Regions from separate parts of the Bradyrhizobium sp. CIR48 genome, predicted to be linked through region 3. Evidence: predicted binding sites of a transcription regulator. Region 3 holds the regulator's gene; each other region holds the start of a gene.

Region 1 (5,285 bases), on a different contig from region 3:
CGGCCGTAGCGGCGATAGACATATTGCATCACCTCCTCGCGCCGGGAATGCTCGAAATCGACGTCGATATCGGGCGGCTCCAGCCGCTCCTTGGAGATGAAGCGCTCGAACAGCAGATCGACCTTGGTCGGATCGACCGAGGTGATGCCGAGCACGTAGCACACCGCCGAATTCGCCGCCGATCCCCGCCCCTGGCACAGAATGTTCTGGCTGCGCGCGTAGTGCACGATGTCGTGCACGGTGAGGAAATAATGTGCGTATTTCAGCTCGGCGATCAGCGCGAGCTCTTTGTTCAACGTCGCGCGCAGCTTGTCGTCGATCTTACCTCCAAAATATTTATCGACGCCCGCCCAGGTCAAATCCTCCAGATGCCCTTGCGCGGTCTTGCCTGGCGGCACCGGCTCGTCCGGATACTGGTATTTGAGCTGGTCGAGTGAGAAGTCGATCTTCCCCGCAAAACGCATGGTCTCCGCGATCGCCTCGGGGATATCGCGGAACAGCCGCGCCATCTCCCTGGGCGTCTTCAGAAACCGCTCGGCATTGGCTTCCAGCTTCCGTCCGACTGCCTCGATCGTGGTCTTTTCCCGGATGCAGGTCAGCACGTCCTGAAGCGGACGGCGGCCGGGATCGTGATAAAGCACCTCGTTGGTCGCGAGCAGCGGCACTTTTGCTTCGGCGGCGAGGTCATCGAGCCGTGCCAGGCGGCGCCGGTCGTCGCCGCGATAGATCAGGCTCGCGGCCAGCCACACGCCTTCGGCGCGGCTCGCCTTTAGTTTTGCAAGCACATCCAGCGCCTGCGCCGGCTCGAAGCGATGCGGCAACGTCAGGACCAGGAGCTGGCCTTCCGAAAATTCCAGGAGATCGGCGAAGGTGAGACGGCACTCGCCCTTCTCGATCCGCGTGATGTCGTCGCCGCGCTTGCCTTTGGTCAGGAGCTGGCACAGCCGGCCATAGGCGGCGCGGTCGCGCGGGTAGACAAAAATGTCGGGCGTGCCGTCGATGAAGACGATGCGCGCACCGATCAGCAGTTTCGGCTTGTGCAACACCTTGTCATTGTCGAGCTCATTCCAGGCCCGCACCACGCCGGCGAGCGTGTTGTGGTCGGCGATTCCGATCGCGGGAATGCCGAGCTTGCTCGCCTGATGCACATAGGCTCGCGGATCCGAGCCACCGCGCAGGAAGGAGAAGTTCGTGGTGATGCCGATTTCGGCATAGGCGGGCGTATTCATGCGAAGAGACCGTGCACATACCAGCCGGGAGAAGCAGGCTCGCCGTCGCCGTCGAACACCTCCCCCTCGTAAAGTCCGTCGCGAAAAATCCAGAAGCGCAGGCCCTCGGCGTCCTCGATGCGAAAGTAATCCCGCGTCAGCTGCTTGCCGTCCTGCCGCCACCATTCCATCGCGATACGCTCGGGTCCTTCCACCCGCACCACGGCATGCAGCGCGCGGCGCCAGGTGAACTGATGCGGCGGACCATCCGGCACGGCCGCGAACGGCACCTTGATCGGCTCCGGCTTGTCGAACAGCCTTAAGGGACGCAGCGGCGGCTCGCTTTCGGTCCGTGCCGGCCATTCGGCCTGCATGGCGGCGGTGAGATGATGCTGCGCCGGCGCGGCCATCACAGCGCATTCGGGAATATGGGTATCCTCAGGCAGGTGCACGACGACGCGCTTTCCGCCGATGCGCGCGGCGATGCGGTCGATCAGCGCGGCAAGCTCGTCATTGTCGTGGACATGGGCGTCGAGATCGCGCTGCTCCTGCACCACGATCTCGGTCCGGCTCGCCGACAGCCGCACCATGTCGAAGCCGAAGCCGGGATCGAGGGGATCGGCCAGCGCATCGAGACGCTCGCGGAACAGCCGGTCGATCACCGCGCTTCGCGTCACCGGACGTCCGGTCTCGACCATGATCGCGCGCACCACGCCGTCGGTGCGGAAGAACGCGGCTTCTAGCCGGCGCGCGCCCTTGCCCTGCTTCTCCATCGACGCGATCAGCGTATCGGCGAGCCGCGACAGCGTCATTGCGATCATGGTGTCGGTCGCGATCGGCTCGGCGAAACGCTTCTCAACGATGTAATCGGGCAACGGCTTACGCGGGTTGATCGGCGCATCGCCCTGCCCTAGCGCATGTGCGAGCAAGGTTGAGAACCGCGCCCCGAACCGCGCCGTGATCTCGCTCGGCGAGCGCGCGGCGACATCACCGATGGTCTTGAGGCCGGCGCGGCGCAGGCCGGTGGTGATGGCCTCGCCCGCACCGAGCGCGGACACCGGAAACCGGCTGATCGCCCTCGCCTCTTCGCCATCGGCAACGATGGTGCCCGTGGCCTGCCGCGTCAGCGTGCGCGCGCAGACCGAGGTGCCGGCGATTGCCGCGCTGACGGCAAAGCCTTGTCGGCCGAGCGCACGAACCAGCGCTTGCAGCAACGCAGCCTCGCCACCGAACAGATGCGCACAGCCGGTGATGTCGAGGAACAGCCCATGCGGCGGGTCGAGCGCGACCAGCGGCGTGAAGCGGTCGCACCAGTCGGCGATGTCGCTAAGCGTCTTCGCATCGGCCGCGACATCGGCATCGAACACTTTCAGGTCCGGGCACATCGCCCGCGCATTGGCCAGCGGCTGACCGATGTACAGGCCGAGGCGCTCGGCAGCCTCGTCCAGCGCATGGATCACCAGCGCATTGTTGTCCTTGATGACGACGATGCTCGGCTCATTATTGGTTTTACCCAGCCCGGCGCTGTTGAAGAAACGCTGGATCCGGTCGATGGGCAGGCGCGGCAGCCACAGGCTGAGAATACGTCGACGGTTCACTGAACTGGCACTCATCACAATTCCATTCCATGATCCACCGGCCGCAGGGGCCATGACGATTACGCAAGAGTTCGGCATCGAAGCGCGGCGCGCCCCATGCGTCCCACACCGATCCCGGCGGCGAATGCGCCGCGCGCAGCATCCACCTGGTCTCCGCGGTCGAAGGCAGCGGCTGCGCCGCCATCCGCAGCATCAGGCCGGTGACGCCGGAGCCTTGCGCGGCCAGCGTCAGCTTGCGGCTCGCCACGAGATCGAACTGCCTGGTCTCGCCCCAGAGCTCGAGCACGACGGCGCCGAGCGCATCGCAAGCGAGCGCATCGGCCGAGGTACGCAGCGCGCTCTCGACATCGGCGGCGCGCACCATCACCACGCGGCGCGGATCGAGGCCGAGCTCGGCGAGCCCGCTCATCGACAGCGCGCCTGCCTCTATCTCCAAGAAATCCTGCCGTACCCACAGCAACGGCCGCTGCACCGAGACGCGCCCGGCAAGCCCCATGACGAAGCCGGTCGCGGCCGCCCCCTGCCGTCCCTCACAAAACACCTCGTGGATCGCCGCGCGCGCGAGCCCGCCCTTCAGCGCGTTGTCGGCTTCGCTATGACCGAGTGCGACGCGATCGTGCGGATGCACGACCGTCGCCGTCTCGATACGCTCGATCTGGCCGCGCAAGGTCGCAAGCGCGCTTTGACGTGCGCCGCTCATGCTCGCCGCTCCTTCAGGGTGATTGCCGATGGCTCTCAAAAAGAGAACCAGCGGCTGGCTCATTTGTTCATGATATGTTCTAATATAAAGCTAACGGCGCGTAGAGAGTCAATCGAATTGGCGCGCAAGCGGATTCATGAGCTGAATCAAAGGGATTCCAAGATGGACGTACAACGCAAGCTGGAAATCCTGGCTGACGCCGCCAAATACGACGCGTCCTGCGCCTCCAGCGGCACCGAGAAGCGGGATTCCAGCGACGGCAAGGGCATGGGTTCGACCGCGCCCGGCATGGGCATCTGCCATTCCTACGCGCCGGATGGACGCTGCATCTCGCTGCTCAAGGTGCTGCTGACCAACGCCTGCAATTACGATTGCCTCTATTGCGTCAACCGCGCCTCCTCGAACGTGCCGCGCGCCCGCTTCACCGTCGACGAATTGGTCAAGCTCACGCTCGACTTCTACCGTCGCAACTACATCGAGGGCCTGTTTCTCTCCTCCGGCATCATCCGCAGCCCCGACTACACCATGGAGCAGGTTTTGAGCGTCGCGCGAAAGCTGCGCGAGGAGCATCACTTCCGCGGCTATATCCATCTCAAGACCATTCCCGAGGCCGACGATGCGCTGATCGCGGAAGCCGGCAAATATGCCGATCGTCTCTCCATCAACATCGAGATGCCCGAGGAGACGAGCCTGCAGCAATTCGCGCCGGAGAAGGACGTGCGCGCGATCCGCCGTACAATGGGCCGGCTGCGGCTGAAGCTCGACGAGGCCGAGGAAGGCCGCAGTGCGAAGACCAGGGCCAAGCCGCAGCGCTTCGCGCCGGCGGGCCAAAGCACGCAGATGATCGTCGGCGCTGATGCTGCCTCCGACCACACCATTCTCCACACCAGCGCCAATCTCTACGGCGCCTACCGCCTGCGGCGCGTCTACTACTCCGCCTTCAGCCCGATCCCCGACGCCAGCCGCGCCTTGCCTCTGGTGCAGCCGCCGCTGCTGCGCGAGCACCGGCTCTACCAGGCCGACTGGCTGATGCGGTTCTACGGTTTCGATGTCGGCGAGATCGTCGACGACAGCGCGATGCTGCCGCTCGACATCGATCCAAAACTCGCCTGGGCGCTGCGCCATCGCGACCGCTTCCCGCTCGACATCAACCGCGCCAGCCGTGAGGAGCTGCTGCGCGTGCCGGGCTTCGGCACCAAAACGGTCGAGCGCATCATTGCAACACGGCGCACCACCACGATCCGTCTCTCCGATCTCGCCCGGCTGCACGTGCCCAAGCACAAGGCATTGCCATTCATCGTCCTCAGCGATCACCGCCCCTCGCCGCATCGTCTCGATGCCGCCGGGCTGATCGAGCGCTTCAAGCCGAAAGCAACACAATTGGGATTTGGCTTCTGATGCAGTACATCACCCTCGACAACGAAACCGATTTCGACGGCTGGCGCAAAGCCGCGCGCAGCCTCGTGCTTCATCATGTGCAGCCCACCGATGTCACCTGGACCGTACAGGGCGGCGAAGCCGATTTGTTCGCGCCGCAAGCGCCGTCTCCGATCCTCGAGGTGAACGACGGCACCTTCAACGTATCAGGCAAATTCGTCGAACTCGCCCAGGCCGCAATCCTGCACCGCGATATCAAGCGCTTTGCGATCCTCTATCGGCTGCTGTTTCGGCTGAAGGACAACCACGACCTCATCGAGGTCGCGACCGACCCTGATGTCGCGCAGGTCACGGCGATGGCGCGAGCGGTCCATCGCGACGAACACAAGATGCACGCCTTCG
Region 2 (5,285 bases), on a different contig from region 3:
GGAAGCTCGCGCCGATCGCAAAGGTGTGGGGATCGTAGCCGGAGCTTTCGGACCGGCTGCCGGACACGAAACCATAGGCGCCGCCGAACGTCGCCGAGAAGATCATGAAAGAGCGGATCGCGAAGGCGATGCGAGGATGCTGTCGCCTGAAACGGCGCATGCGCACCTTGATCCGGAACGTCCGACCCATCGCACCGACCCCGACTCTTTTTCGAATCCCGCCACCCGCCGTCTGCGACGATGTCGCGCCGACCTTGCGAACAGCTTGAGGCTTTGGCGCTGCCTCCAAACAGGGTTGACGAGGTGTTAACGCTTCAGAGCGAGGCGGCCTGGAGCGGGAGCGGGCGATGGCCACCATGGGCGCCGACGATCAGCGCCGCGGCCTCGCGCTGCGAGAACGACTTCGAGCGCACATAGATGCGGTAATCCGCCGGCCCTTCGGTGGAGAGATAGATCACCTGGCCGCCATCGACGGGCTGAGCGGCAATCGAGACCAGGCGCGTCGAGGGATTGGCCTGACAGGAATCCGGCTCGGAACCGAGACCGTCGTCGACCACGGCGAAGTCCGCAGTATCGGCATCGTCGGTGGTCTGAACCCGCACTGTGGCCCGGGCGGGATCTTCGGTGAAGGCGACATGGACGGCGGCCGTCCAGAACAGGGAGGTGAGCTCGACCGAGGTTTCGCCGAGGGCGATGCAGGGATGCGAGACCGAACCGATCTCCGCGCGGGCGAACACCGCAGCCGCCAACAAGGGAACAACCGAGGTCAGGATCTTGAAACGCAACATGACACTCTACTCGCCGGGGCCCCGGGAACTCGTAATCGAAACTTAGCGGGCCTTATGGTTTGCAGAGCGTAAAGGAAACTCGTTACCACCGGGTTGATGCGCGGAATGATCAAGCCATCTGCCGCACATCCTCCGCGAGTGCGCGGTAGGACAAGGCTTCGGCGAGATGCAGCCGGCCGATCTTGTCGGCGCGATCGAGGTCGGCCAGCGTGCGCGCCACCCGCAGCACGCGGTGATAGCCGCGCGCCGACAGCCGCATGGTCTCGGCGGCGTCGCGCAGCAGCTTCTGGCCCTGCGCGTCCGGCTTTGCGATCTCCTCCAGCACGGAGGCTGGGGCCTCGGCATTGGTCCGAACCTTGGGCAGGCCGGCATCGGCATAACGCGCGAGCTGAATGTCGCGCGCCGCGGCCACGCGGGCGGCGACCTCGGCGGAGCCTTCCGCCGGCGGTGGCAGGATCAGATCCGCCGCGGTCACGGCCGGCACTTCGATGCGCAGGTCGATGCGGTCCATCAGCGGGCCGGAGATGCGCGCCTGATAGTCGCCGGTGCAGCGGTCGACGCGGCCGCGCTTGCAGGCATAGCCCGGCTCGAACGCGTTGCCGCAGCGGCACGGATTCATCGCCGCGACCAGCATGAAGCGGGCAGGGTAGGTGACGCGGTGATTGGCGCGCGACACCGCGACTTCGCCGTTCTCCAGCGGCTGCCGCAGTGAATCCAGCACGCGCGGATCGAACTCCGGCAATTCGTCGAGGAACAGCACGCCCTGATGCGCCAGCGAGATCTCGCCGGGCTTTGCGCGCATGCCGCCGCCGGTGAGCGCGGCCATGCTGGCGGAATGATGCGGCGAGCGGAACGGCCGCCGCGCGGTCAGCGCGCCGCCCTCGATCTCGCCGGCGACGGAGGCGATCATCGAGACCTCGAGCAGTTCGCTCGGTGACAGCGGCGGCAGGATCGAGGGCAGGCGCGCCGCCAGCATCGACTTGCCGGCGCCGGGCGCGCCGATCATGAGCAGATGATGCCCACCGGCGGCGGCGATCTCCAGCGCGCGCTTGGCGCTTTCCTGGCCCTTGATGTCGCGCAGGTCGAGCGTCGAGGCCGCGGGCTCATGCACCTTCGGTGATGGCCGCGACAGCACCTGCGTGCCCTTGAAGTGGTTGGCGATCTGGATTAGCGAGCTTGCCGCGATGATCTGGATGTCCGGGCTCGCCCACGCCGCTTCAGAACCGCACGAGACCGGGCAGATCAGCCCTTCCTCGCGCATATTGGCGCCGAACGCGGCGGGAAGAACGCCGGCCACGGGCGCGATCGAGCCGTCGAGGCCGAGCTCGCCGAGCACGGTGAAGCCGGTCAGCGCATCCGGCGGGATCGCGCCGATCGCCGCCATCAGGCCGAGTGCGATCGGCAGGTCGTAATGACTGCCTTCCTTCGGCAGGTCGGCCGGCGCCAGATTGACGATGATCCGCCGCGCCGGCAGTGCCAGCCCCGAGGCGATCAGCGCCGAGCGCACCCGCTCGCGCGCCTCCGACACCGCCTTGTCCGGCAGGCCGACGATCGCGAAGGCCGGCAGGCCCGGCGCGACCTGCACCTGCACGTCGACCGCACGGGCCTCGATCCCCTCAAAGGCGACGGTGGAAACCCGCTGAACCATGCTCAAACCAGCCTGCCCCTCTCGCACAATTAGGGGTAGCAGAGGCGGGCGGTTTCCGCAAGAACAATACGGGAACGATCTGGGGCGGGGAGCAGCCCTAACCAGTCGTAAACGACATGCCGACACTAAGCCTCGAATGCCGGCTTCTGTCCTCAGCACATTCCAACGAATGTCCGCTACTCCTAAGGCTGCGGGATGGGCCGTGGTCTAACGGGTGAACAATTCAAATGCTTGCAAATCGCCGGAGAAGCGAACGTCGGGTATGCAGCCGGCTCGCCAAGATCCATTTTGGCGCGGGCTCGCTGCCGCGGGACTGCACGATCACCGATATTTCGGATGGCGGCGTGAAAGTGGTGGCGGAATTCCTGGAAGTGCCGCCGCAATTCACCATCATCTTCGCACCCGATTATTCCCGCCAGTGCCGCCTGCGCTGGCGCATCGGCTGCGAATTCGGTGCCGAGTTCACCGACTAAAGCGCGACGCGATGAGGATGAATCGCATCGCGCTTTAGGTTGTTGTTCAAGCAAGGTCTTTTCGGAAAACCGCTGCGCACTTTTCCGGATCATGCTTTGAGATCTCCCAAGCCGCGTCCTTAACGGGAATTTAGCGTTAATCGGTAAGCATCTCTGATCAGTTGCCGAGTGATCAGAGTATGTCCAAGCGTTCGTCCCTCGCCTCTCCCCCGGCGAGATTGCTGCTTCCCGCACTCCTGGTGCTCGCCTTGGGTGGCTGCCAGACCGCCGGCATCGAGGATGTGACCGGCGCGCTCGGTGTCAGATCGGAAACGGCCGTCAAGGCCGATGCCAAGCCGGAAATGGATGCGTTGCGCGAGCGCTATCGCGCCAAGCCCAGTGATCCCAACATTGCGCTTGCCTACGGCAAGGCGCTGCGCGAGTCCGGCCAGCGCGCGCAGGCGGTTGCGGTCATGGAGCAGGCGGTGCTCGCCCATCCCAGCAACAAGGCGCTGCTCGCCGGCTATGGCCGCGCGCTTGCCGACAGCGGCAATTTCCAGCAGGCCTTCGACGTCCTCAGCCGCGCGCATACGCCCGAGGATCCGGACTGGCGCATCCTGTCGGCGCAGGGTGCGGCGCTCGATCAGCTTGGCCGCAACGAGGAGGCGCAGCAATATTATGCCGCGGCGTTGAAGATCGTGCCGGACGAGCCGACCGTGCTGTCCAATCTCGGCCTGTCCTATATGCTGCAAAACAATTTGCCGAAGGCCGAACAGGTGCTCGGCCGCGCTTATCAGCGCAATCAGAACGATGCGCGGGTCCGGGCCAATCTCGCGCTCGTGCTGGGATTGCAGGGCCGCGAGGCCGAGGCCGAAATCCTCGTGAAGGCAGATTTGCCGCCGGACCAGGCCGCGGCCAAGGTCGCGGCGCTGCGGCAGCTGCTGGCGAAGAAGCAGCAGCGGGCGGACAAGTAATCCGCCCCTTTTGGTGTACGCTTACGACGCCTTGCGATGCGGCGCCGAGTTGCGGCTTGACTTGCCCTTCAGCTTCTTCAGCAGCGGTCCGAGCAGCGAGCGCTTCGGCTTCTTCACCTCGCCGCGTCCGGCAAGGCGGTTCGCCATGTTCTGGAACAGCTCGGTGGTGCGGTGACTCTTGGAGACCTCCGCGATCATCTGGCCGTTATTGGCCGCGGTGGAGAACAGTTTCGAATCGAACGGGATCACCGCGATCGGCTGGCTTTCCATGGTCTTGGCGAACGCCTTGACCTCGATCTCCGCGCGCTTGTGCATGCCGACCTGGTTGAGGCAGTACAACGGCGGCCGATCGTTCGGCCGCGCCGCCTTCAGCACGCTCAGCATGTTCTTGGTGTTGCGCAAATTGGCGAGATCGGGCTCGGCCACGATGACGATGTCGTCGGCGTTCACCAGTGCGCGCCGCGTCCAGCCGGACCATTGGTGGGGAACGTCGAGCACGATGCAGGGCGTGGTCATGCGCAGCGTGTCGAACACGGCGTCGAAAGCTTCGGCGCCGAAATCATAGACGCGGTCGAGGGTGGCAGGCGCCGCGAGCAGGCTGAGGCGCTCGGTGCATTTGGAGAGCAGGCGCTCCATCAGCGCCGTGTCCGGCCGGTCCTGCGACAGCACCGCGTTGGCGATGCCCTGCACGGGGTCCTGGTTGTAGTCGAGGCCCGCGGTGCCGAAGGCGAGGTCGAGGTCGATCACGACGGAATCGAGCGCGAGGTCACGCGCGATGGTCCAGGCCACATTGTGTGCGACCGTGGAGGCGCCGACGCCGCCCTTGGCGCCGACCACCGCGATGACGCGGCCGGTGATGATGGCCTCGGAGGCCGAGAACAGGCTGCAGATCGAGCGGACGACGTCGAGGGTTTCGACCGGTCCCACCACGTAATCGTTGACGCCGCGGCGCACCAGCTCGCGATAGGGCGCGGTGTCGTTGGGATTGCCGATCACGACCACGCGGGTGCCGGGGTCGCAGACGCCGGCGAGGTCGTCCAGTCCCTCGAGAATGTCGCGCGTACCGTCGGATTCGATCACGATCACGTTCGGCGTCGGCATCGATTCATAGACTTCGATCGCCGCGGCAAGGCCACCGTCCTTGGCGGTGAGGTGCGCCTTGGCGAGCCGGCGGTCCTGCCCTGCCGCGGTCACCGCGGCGAGCGTCTTATCGGTCTCGCAAAAAGCCTGCACCGAGATGCGGGGAACCGGCGCAATGTGTTCCTCGGGGTGCTGCGGATCGTCCGCTTCTTCGTCGTGAATGCCCGTCATTTGCCTGTGTCGCTGAGCTTGGCCTTGTCGGCCTCGGAATTGGGAGTCGAGATCGCAGTGCCCTTGCGATAGCGATCAAAGGCGATGTCGCGCCGCGCGGTATAGGCCGGCG
Region 3 (5,285 bases):
GGCCGGCCGCGACGGCCTGATCGGTTCGCTTGAAATAGGAGTTGGCGAATTTCGTGAGGATGACGGGATGGCCGCAGGCCCAGGCCTTGCCTGGAAGCCCCTCGTCATATCCGAAGTGCAGCTCTTCGCTGACGGCCTTGAACGCGGACAGCCCTTCATCGTAGAGGCCGCCGCCGAATTCCAGCCGCATGCGCGTCCGGTCAGGCACCCAGAGTTCAACGACGCGAATGAAGGTTTTCATCGAGCGTGTCCGCCGCCTCAAACCACGACAGCATCGGTCATTTGGCTGCGGAGCGGACGTTCAAAATTCAGGCAGCACGGCTCAAACTTCGTGCGGCGACGAGGCGAGGCGGCGGCGCTCGCCGATCGAATTTCATGAAACAAAAACCCACCGGGCTCGCCGGCCTCGGCCGGCGACGGCATTTCAATCCTTGCCCTCGGCCTATCGGGCGGAGGGCGTCAGCCGATCGGCAGTCGTGTGACCGTCGGGCGACTGTCGGCGATGATCTGCGGCTTGTGCTCGCGCTCGCCGATCGGCTGGGTCACCGGCAGTTGCAGCACGGTTGCGCGCTGGCCTTCGACCAGTTGCGTCACCAGCACGGATTTGCCGTCCGGGAATTCGATCGCGTCATGATGGCGATCGGGAATGTGCGGATCGATCTTGCCGAACTTGCCGACGCGGGAGTTGACGGTGCGCGTCCAGATCCAGCGGTTGTCGTAACGGACGTCGTCGGCGAAGGCGAGCTCCGTCCCCGGCAGCAGGCAGACCGCGACGGAGAGATCGGCTTCGGAGGCGAAGCCGCGCGTCGAGGTGCCGCGGAATGTTGTCGTAACGATCGTCTCGCCGACTTCTGCGGGGCGCGTCGCGACGGCATGCAGGCTGTAGTCACACATCGGGTGCTCCTCAATGCAGAGATAGCGACCCGCACCTCTTTCGGAGGCGCAGGCCCCTACCAGAGTGGAAGCACGTGACGGTCTGCTCGGTTGTAGGCAAATCTGCGGCTGGGATCCGCGAGCCCCGATCACATTATCTTTTCCATCTTTTCCGAATTTGTTAGGAACAAAGTCGGCTTCCGTGCATTTGGCAGCCGCGTCTCGACAACCGCGCCTGTCAACGACCGGCGGAGTGATGCGCTTGCGCAGCAACGGCTTGCGATGCTGATGTTGCGATCAGCGTTGCTGCGGTTGCACTCAAACGAGCTGCGCATTTGGGCCGTCCCCCTCGAACTCGAAAGGCCGCGAAGCGATGTTGCGTCGCGCGGCCTGCCGAGGATGTCGCGCAAGGAGGAGGGGCCGGACAATCTGTGCGATACCAGAAAGACTATCCAGCCGGAGCGGACCGTTATCCGCTCCAATCTCTGATCGGCGAGGCCGATCGAAGGCGCGCGCGAGGCGCTAAAGACTTCGGTATCGAGTACTTCCGGTATCAGTACTTGCGGTAAAGCCCGATCAGCTTGCCCTGAATCTTCACGCGGTTCGGCGGCAGGATGCGCACCTCATAAGCGGCATTGGCGGGCTCCAGCGCGATCGAGGCGCCGCGGCGGCGGAAGCGCTTGAGCGTGGCTTCCTCGTCGTCGATCAGTGCCACCACGATGTCGCCGGTATCGGCGCTCTCGTTGCGCTGGATCAGCGCCATGTCGCCGTCGAGGATGCCGGCCTCGACCATGGAATCACCGCGCACTTCGAGCGCGTAATGCTCGCCGGAGCCGAGCATGTCGGGCGGCACGCTGATCGTGTGGCTGCGGGTCTGCAAAGCCTCGATCGGAGTACCGGCCGCGATGCGGCCCATCACGGGCACCGCAACGGGTCGCTCGCCCTCGTCCGCGGACGGGCTGGAGCTCGCGCGTAGCTTGCCGAGATTGCCCTCGATGACGCTTGGCGTGAAGCCGCGTCGGTTGCCGGCGGCAGCCTGGAGCTCCGGCAGCTTGATCACTTCGATGGCCCGGGCGCGGTTGGGCAGGCGGCGGATGAAGCCGCGCTCCTCGAGCGCGGTGATCAGGCGGTGGATGCCTGACTTCGAGCGTAGGTCGAGCGCATCCTTCATCTCGTCGAAGGACGGCGGCACGCCGCTTTCCTTCAAGCGCTCGCTGATGAACCGCAGAAGCTCGTATTGTTTGCGCGTTAACATCTCGAACAAAGTCCCCCGGTTGATGTCGTTCGATTCCGAGACGATGAGTTCAGCGATAAGCCGCTACATCTCGAAACAAATCATGAACGGACACTATATGTTCGATATGTGTTCCGCAACTGCTTAATTTACCGTGAACAGAACGAAACTCACGGAATGCGTGTGGCCGCGCAGTTCAGACGGGGAGCCGCAACACCTCGCAGGGGCTGCCGGCCTCGGCCTTCGGCGCAAACGGTGCGCGCACGAGAAGTACCTGTGCTGCAGCAAGATTCGCAAGCAGAGAGGAGTCCTGATGGCTGACGGGAAGGGCAACGAGCGTGCCGTCGTCGCGCTTTTCCAGGCGCGCGCGCAGATAATCCTCGCGCTGGTCGTTGGCGCCGAGATCGCGGCCCAGCACGACGCGCTCGCGATGATGATGAATCACCGAACGGCCCGACAGCGCGCGAATCAGCGGCACCATGAACAGGAAGGCGCAGACGTAGGACGACACGGGATTGCCGGGCAGGCCGATGACGCCCATTGCCCCTAACCGTCCGTGCATCATCGGCTTGCCGGGCCGCATCGCGATCTTCCAGAACGCCATCGCGATGCCTTCGTCCTTGAGCGCCTGCTGGACCAGATCGTGGTCGCCGACCGATGCGCCTCCGGTCGTGACCAGGATGTCGGCGCCGCTTTCGCGCGCGCGGCGGATGCCGGCGGTGGTGGCCTCCAGCGTATCGGCGGCGACACCGAGGTCGATGGTCTCGGCGCCTTCGCTGCGGGCGAGCGCGTGCAGGGCATAGCCGTTGGAATAGACGATCTGGCCGTGCCCGGGCGTTGAGCCCGGCATCACCAGTTCGTCGCCGGTGGCGAGAATCGCGACCTTCGGACGGCGGCAAACGGCGAGCTGCGGGTGGTTCATTCCGGCGGCGAGGGCGAGATCGCGCTCCGTCAGACGGGTTCCCTTGCGCAGGAGAACGTCGCCCTCGCGGAAATCGACGCCGGCGGGGCGGATGTGCCGACCCACGATCGCGGCTTCCTTGATCGTTATGTGCTTGCCTTCGGCGATCGTGTCCTCCTGGATCACGACCGCATCCGCGCCGTCCGGAACGACGCCGCCGGTGAAGATCCGCACGGCTTCGCCGGCGCCGACCTTTCCCGTGAACGGACGGCCCGCCGCGACCTCACCGATCATTGTCAGCGTGGAATCCATTGTTGCCGCATCGGCCGCGCGCACGGCATAGCCGTCCATCGCCGACATCGCCTGGGGCGGCTGGGTGCGCCGCGCAGCGACGTCCTGCGCGAGCACGCGATGGTAGGCTTCGTCGAGTGAAACCATCTCTGGAGGCAGTGGCTCTGCACCCGCCAGCACCGCAGCAAGGGCGTCGGAAACCGGCATCAAGGCCACGGCGAAACTCCTGCTCGGCACGTTTGGATGAAATGTTCCGACAGTCTTCTAGCCGAGCGCGGGGGCAGAGGCAAAATGGCGGAGCGGGCAGGATTTATCCTGCCGCTTTAGCCCTGGATGGAAGGCAGGCTCAGGCTTGGCGTGGCATGATCCAGAGAGCGAGACCGATCGGCAGGAGGGTGGCCATGGCGAGGACGAGAATGACGAGCGCCACAGCCAGCATCGCTCAACTCCCGCTCGGCCGGTCCGGCCCGGCGTCCAGCGCGACGTCGGGAGCCTTCGGGCCTTGATCCTTGTCGGGCAGCGGATCGGCCTGGGATTTCAGGTCGGCGGCCTTGCTGATCAGCTTGGCGGAAAGGTCAGAATCCGAGGTGGTTCTTGCGAATTCAAGCAGAAGAGAGGCTTGCTTGGTGAGATAGGTTTTGCCCAGCACGTGCATAAGTCCGGTGTAGAAGTCCCAACGGACTCAAGAGTCCGTAAGGGGCCATTCCGTTCCCGGAACTCCGTACAAAAATGCACAAAGCGCTCTGGTTCCTCATTTTGGGCAAAATTGGTTCCGGAAGACTTGTGCGACGTTGGCGTCTCCCGCTGCGCGGAGATCGTCAGATGCCCAACGCCGTCAAGGCGTTCCCGACGTCGCGCGGCGACGTCACATGCACCGCTGTCAGTCCGCGCGACCGCGCGCCTTCAACATTCTCGGCGAGATCGTCGAAGAAAACGATACGTCCTGCGGGCACGCCGATGGCGGCGACGACATGGTCGAAGGCTTCCGCATCCGGTTTGCGCAGGCCGATGCTGGACGACAGATATAGCGCGCGGAAATGGCCGAGCAGTTCGCCGTATTCCTTCGAGAAATAGTCGACATGCGGCCGGTTGGTGTTGGAGAAGGCGTAGAGCGGCATCTGCTTCGCCGCGCGCGGCAGCAGCTCGGCGATGTCAGGCATCTCGCCGGCGAAGATCGCGTTCCAGCCTTCCAGGAACTGGGCGTCCGAAATGCCGATGCCGAGCGAAGCACGCAGCGAGGCGAAATAGTCTTCGTCGCTGATCCTGCCGACCTCGTGCAGCCGGTAAGCCTCGTCACGCACATAGCGCGCGACGATGGCCTCGGGCTGGCAGCCGGCATGTCCCGCCCAGCAGGCGATCGCCTTGGAGAAGTCGATGTCGAGCACCACGCGCCCGAGATCGAACAGAAGCGCATCCGCGCTGCCGGGAGAAAGCGAGTTCACTTGCATCCTTTCACTCAGTATCGATAGGGATCGTGGTCGAATAGCGGGAATGCGCTGAAGACGCTCGGCGCGTTGGTGGCGGTCGCCGGATGCAGGCAGGATTTGTCGACCTCGGCAAATGACGTGGCGCCCAAAAGGCCGAGGCAGCGCAGCACTTCGTCCTCCAGCAGCTCCAGCATCCGCGCGACGCCGGCCTCGCCAGCCGCCGCCAGCGCCCAGCATTGCAGCCGGCCGATCCCGACCATGTCCGCGCCCGCCGCGATCGCCTTGACGATGTCGGTGCCGCGACAGACACCGCCATCGACCATGATCTTGGCGCGGCCCTTCACGGCCTCGACGATCTCGGGCAGCACATGCATGGCGCCGCGGCCGTGGTCGAGCTGGCGGCCGCCATGGTTGGAGACGTAGATCCATTCGACGCCGTGATCGATCGCGATCAGGGCGTCCTCGGCGGTGGCGATGCCCTTCAGGATCAGCGGAATCCTGAACTTGTCCTTGATCATCTTCACGGTCCGCCACTCCAGGCCCTTCTGGAAATCGCCGC

Evidence for each region. Region 3 encodes LexA, which represses DNA repair genes until DNA is damaged. Its sites were predicted from a motif close to TGTTCNNNNTGTGTTCNG; they were not measured.
Region 1: a site for LexA is predicted at 3,571-3,588, ahead of GGD66_RS17260 (ImuA family protein). Genes of this name have one in related genera too.
Region 2: a site for LexA is predicted at 2,496-2,513, ahead of GGD66_RS26430 (YifB family Mg chelatase-like AAA ATPase). Genes of this name have one in related genera too.

What each region holds. Positions count from the first base shown of each region.
Region 1 covers NZ_JACIHG010000005.1:158,297-163,581, forward strand. The annotation lists gene GGD66_RS17250 (error-prone DNA polymerase) at 1-1,229, opposite strand, end outside; gene GGD66_RS17255 (DNA polymerase Y family protein) at 1,226-2,821, opposite strand; gene GGD66_RS17260 (ImuA family protein) at 2,718-3,506, opposite strand; gene GGD66_RS17265 (putative DNA modification/repair radical SAM protein) at 3,669-4,904, shown strand; gene GGD66_RS17270 (UdgX family uracil-DNA binding protein) at 4,904-5,285, shown strand, end outside.
Region 2 covers NZ_JACIHG010000009.1:68,457-73,741, forward strand. The annotation lists gene GGD66_RS26420 (ATP-binding protein) at 1-190, opposite strand, end outside; gene GGD66_RS26425 (hypothetical protein) at 315-788, opposite strand; gene GGD66_RS26430 (YifB family Mg chelatase-like AAA ATPase) at 898-2,436, opposite strand; gene GGD66_RS26435 (PilZ domain-containing protein) at 2,664-2,909, shown strand; gene GGD66_RS26440 (tetratricopeptide repeat protein) at 3,089-3,862, shown strand; gene GGD66_RS26445 (AAA family ATPase) at 3,884-5,173, opposite strand; gene GGD66_RS26450 (CpaD family pilus assembly protein) at 5,170-5,285, opposite strand, start outside.
Region 3 covers NZ_JACIHG010000001.1:1,080,088-1,085,372, reverse strand. The annotation lists gene GGD66_RS05310 (GAF domain-containing protein) at 1-241, opposite strand, end outside; gene GGD66_RS05305 (hypothetical protein) at 460-894, opposite strand; gene lexA (transcriptional repressor LexA) at 1,427-2,128, opposite strand; gene glp (gephyrin-like molybdotransferase Glp) at 2,304-3,515, opposite strand; gene GGD66_RS05290 (hypothetical protein) at 3,742-3,948, opposite strand; gene GGD66_RS05285 (HAD family phosphatase) at 4,118-4,747, opposite strand; gene GGD66_RS05280 (alpha-hydroxy acid oxidase) at 4,756-5,285, opposite strand, start outside.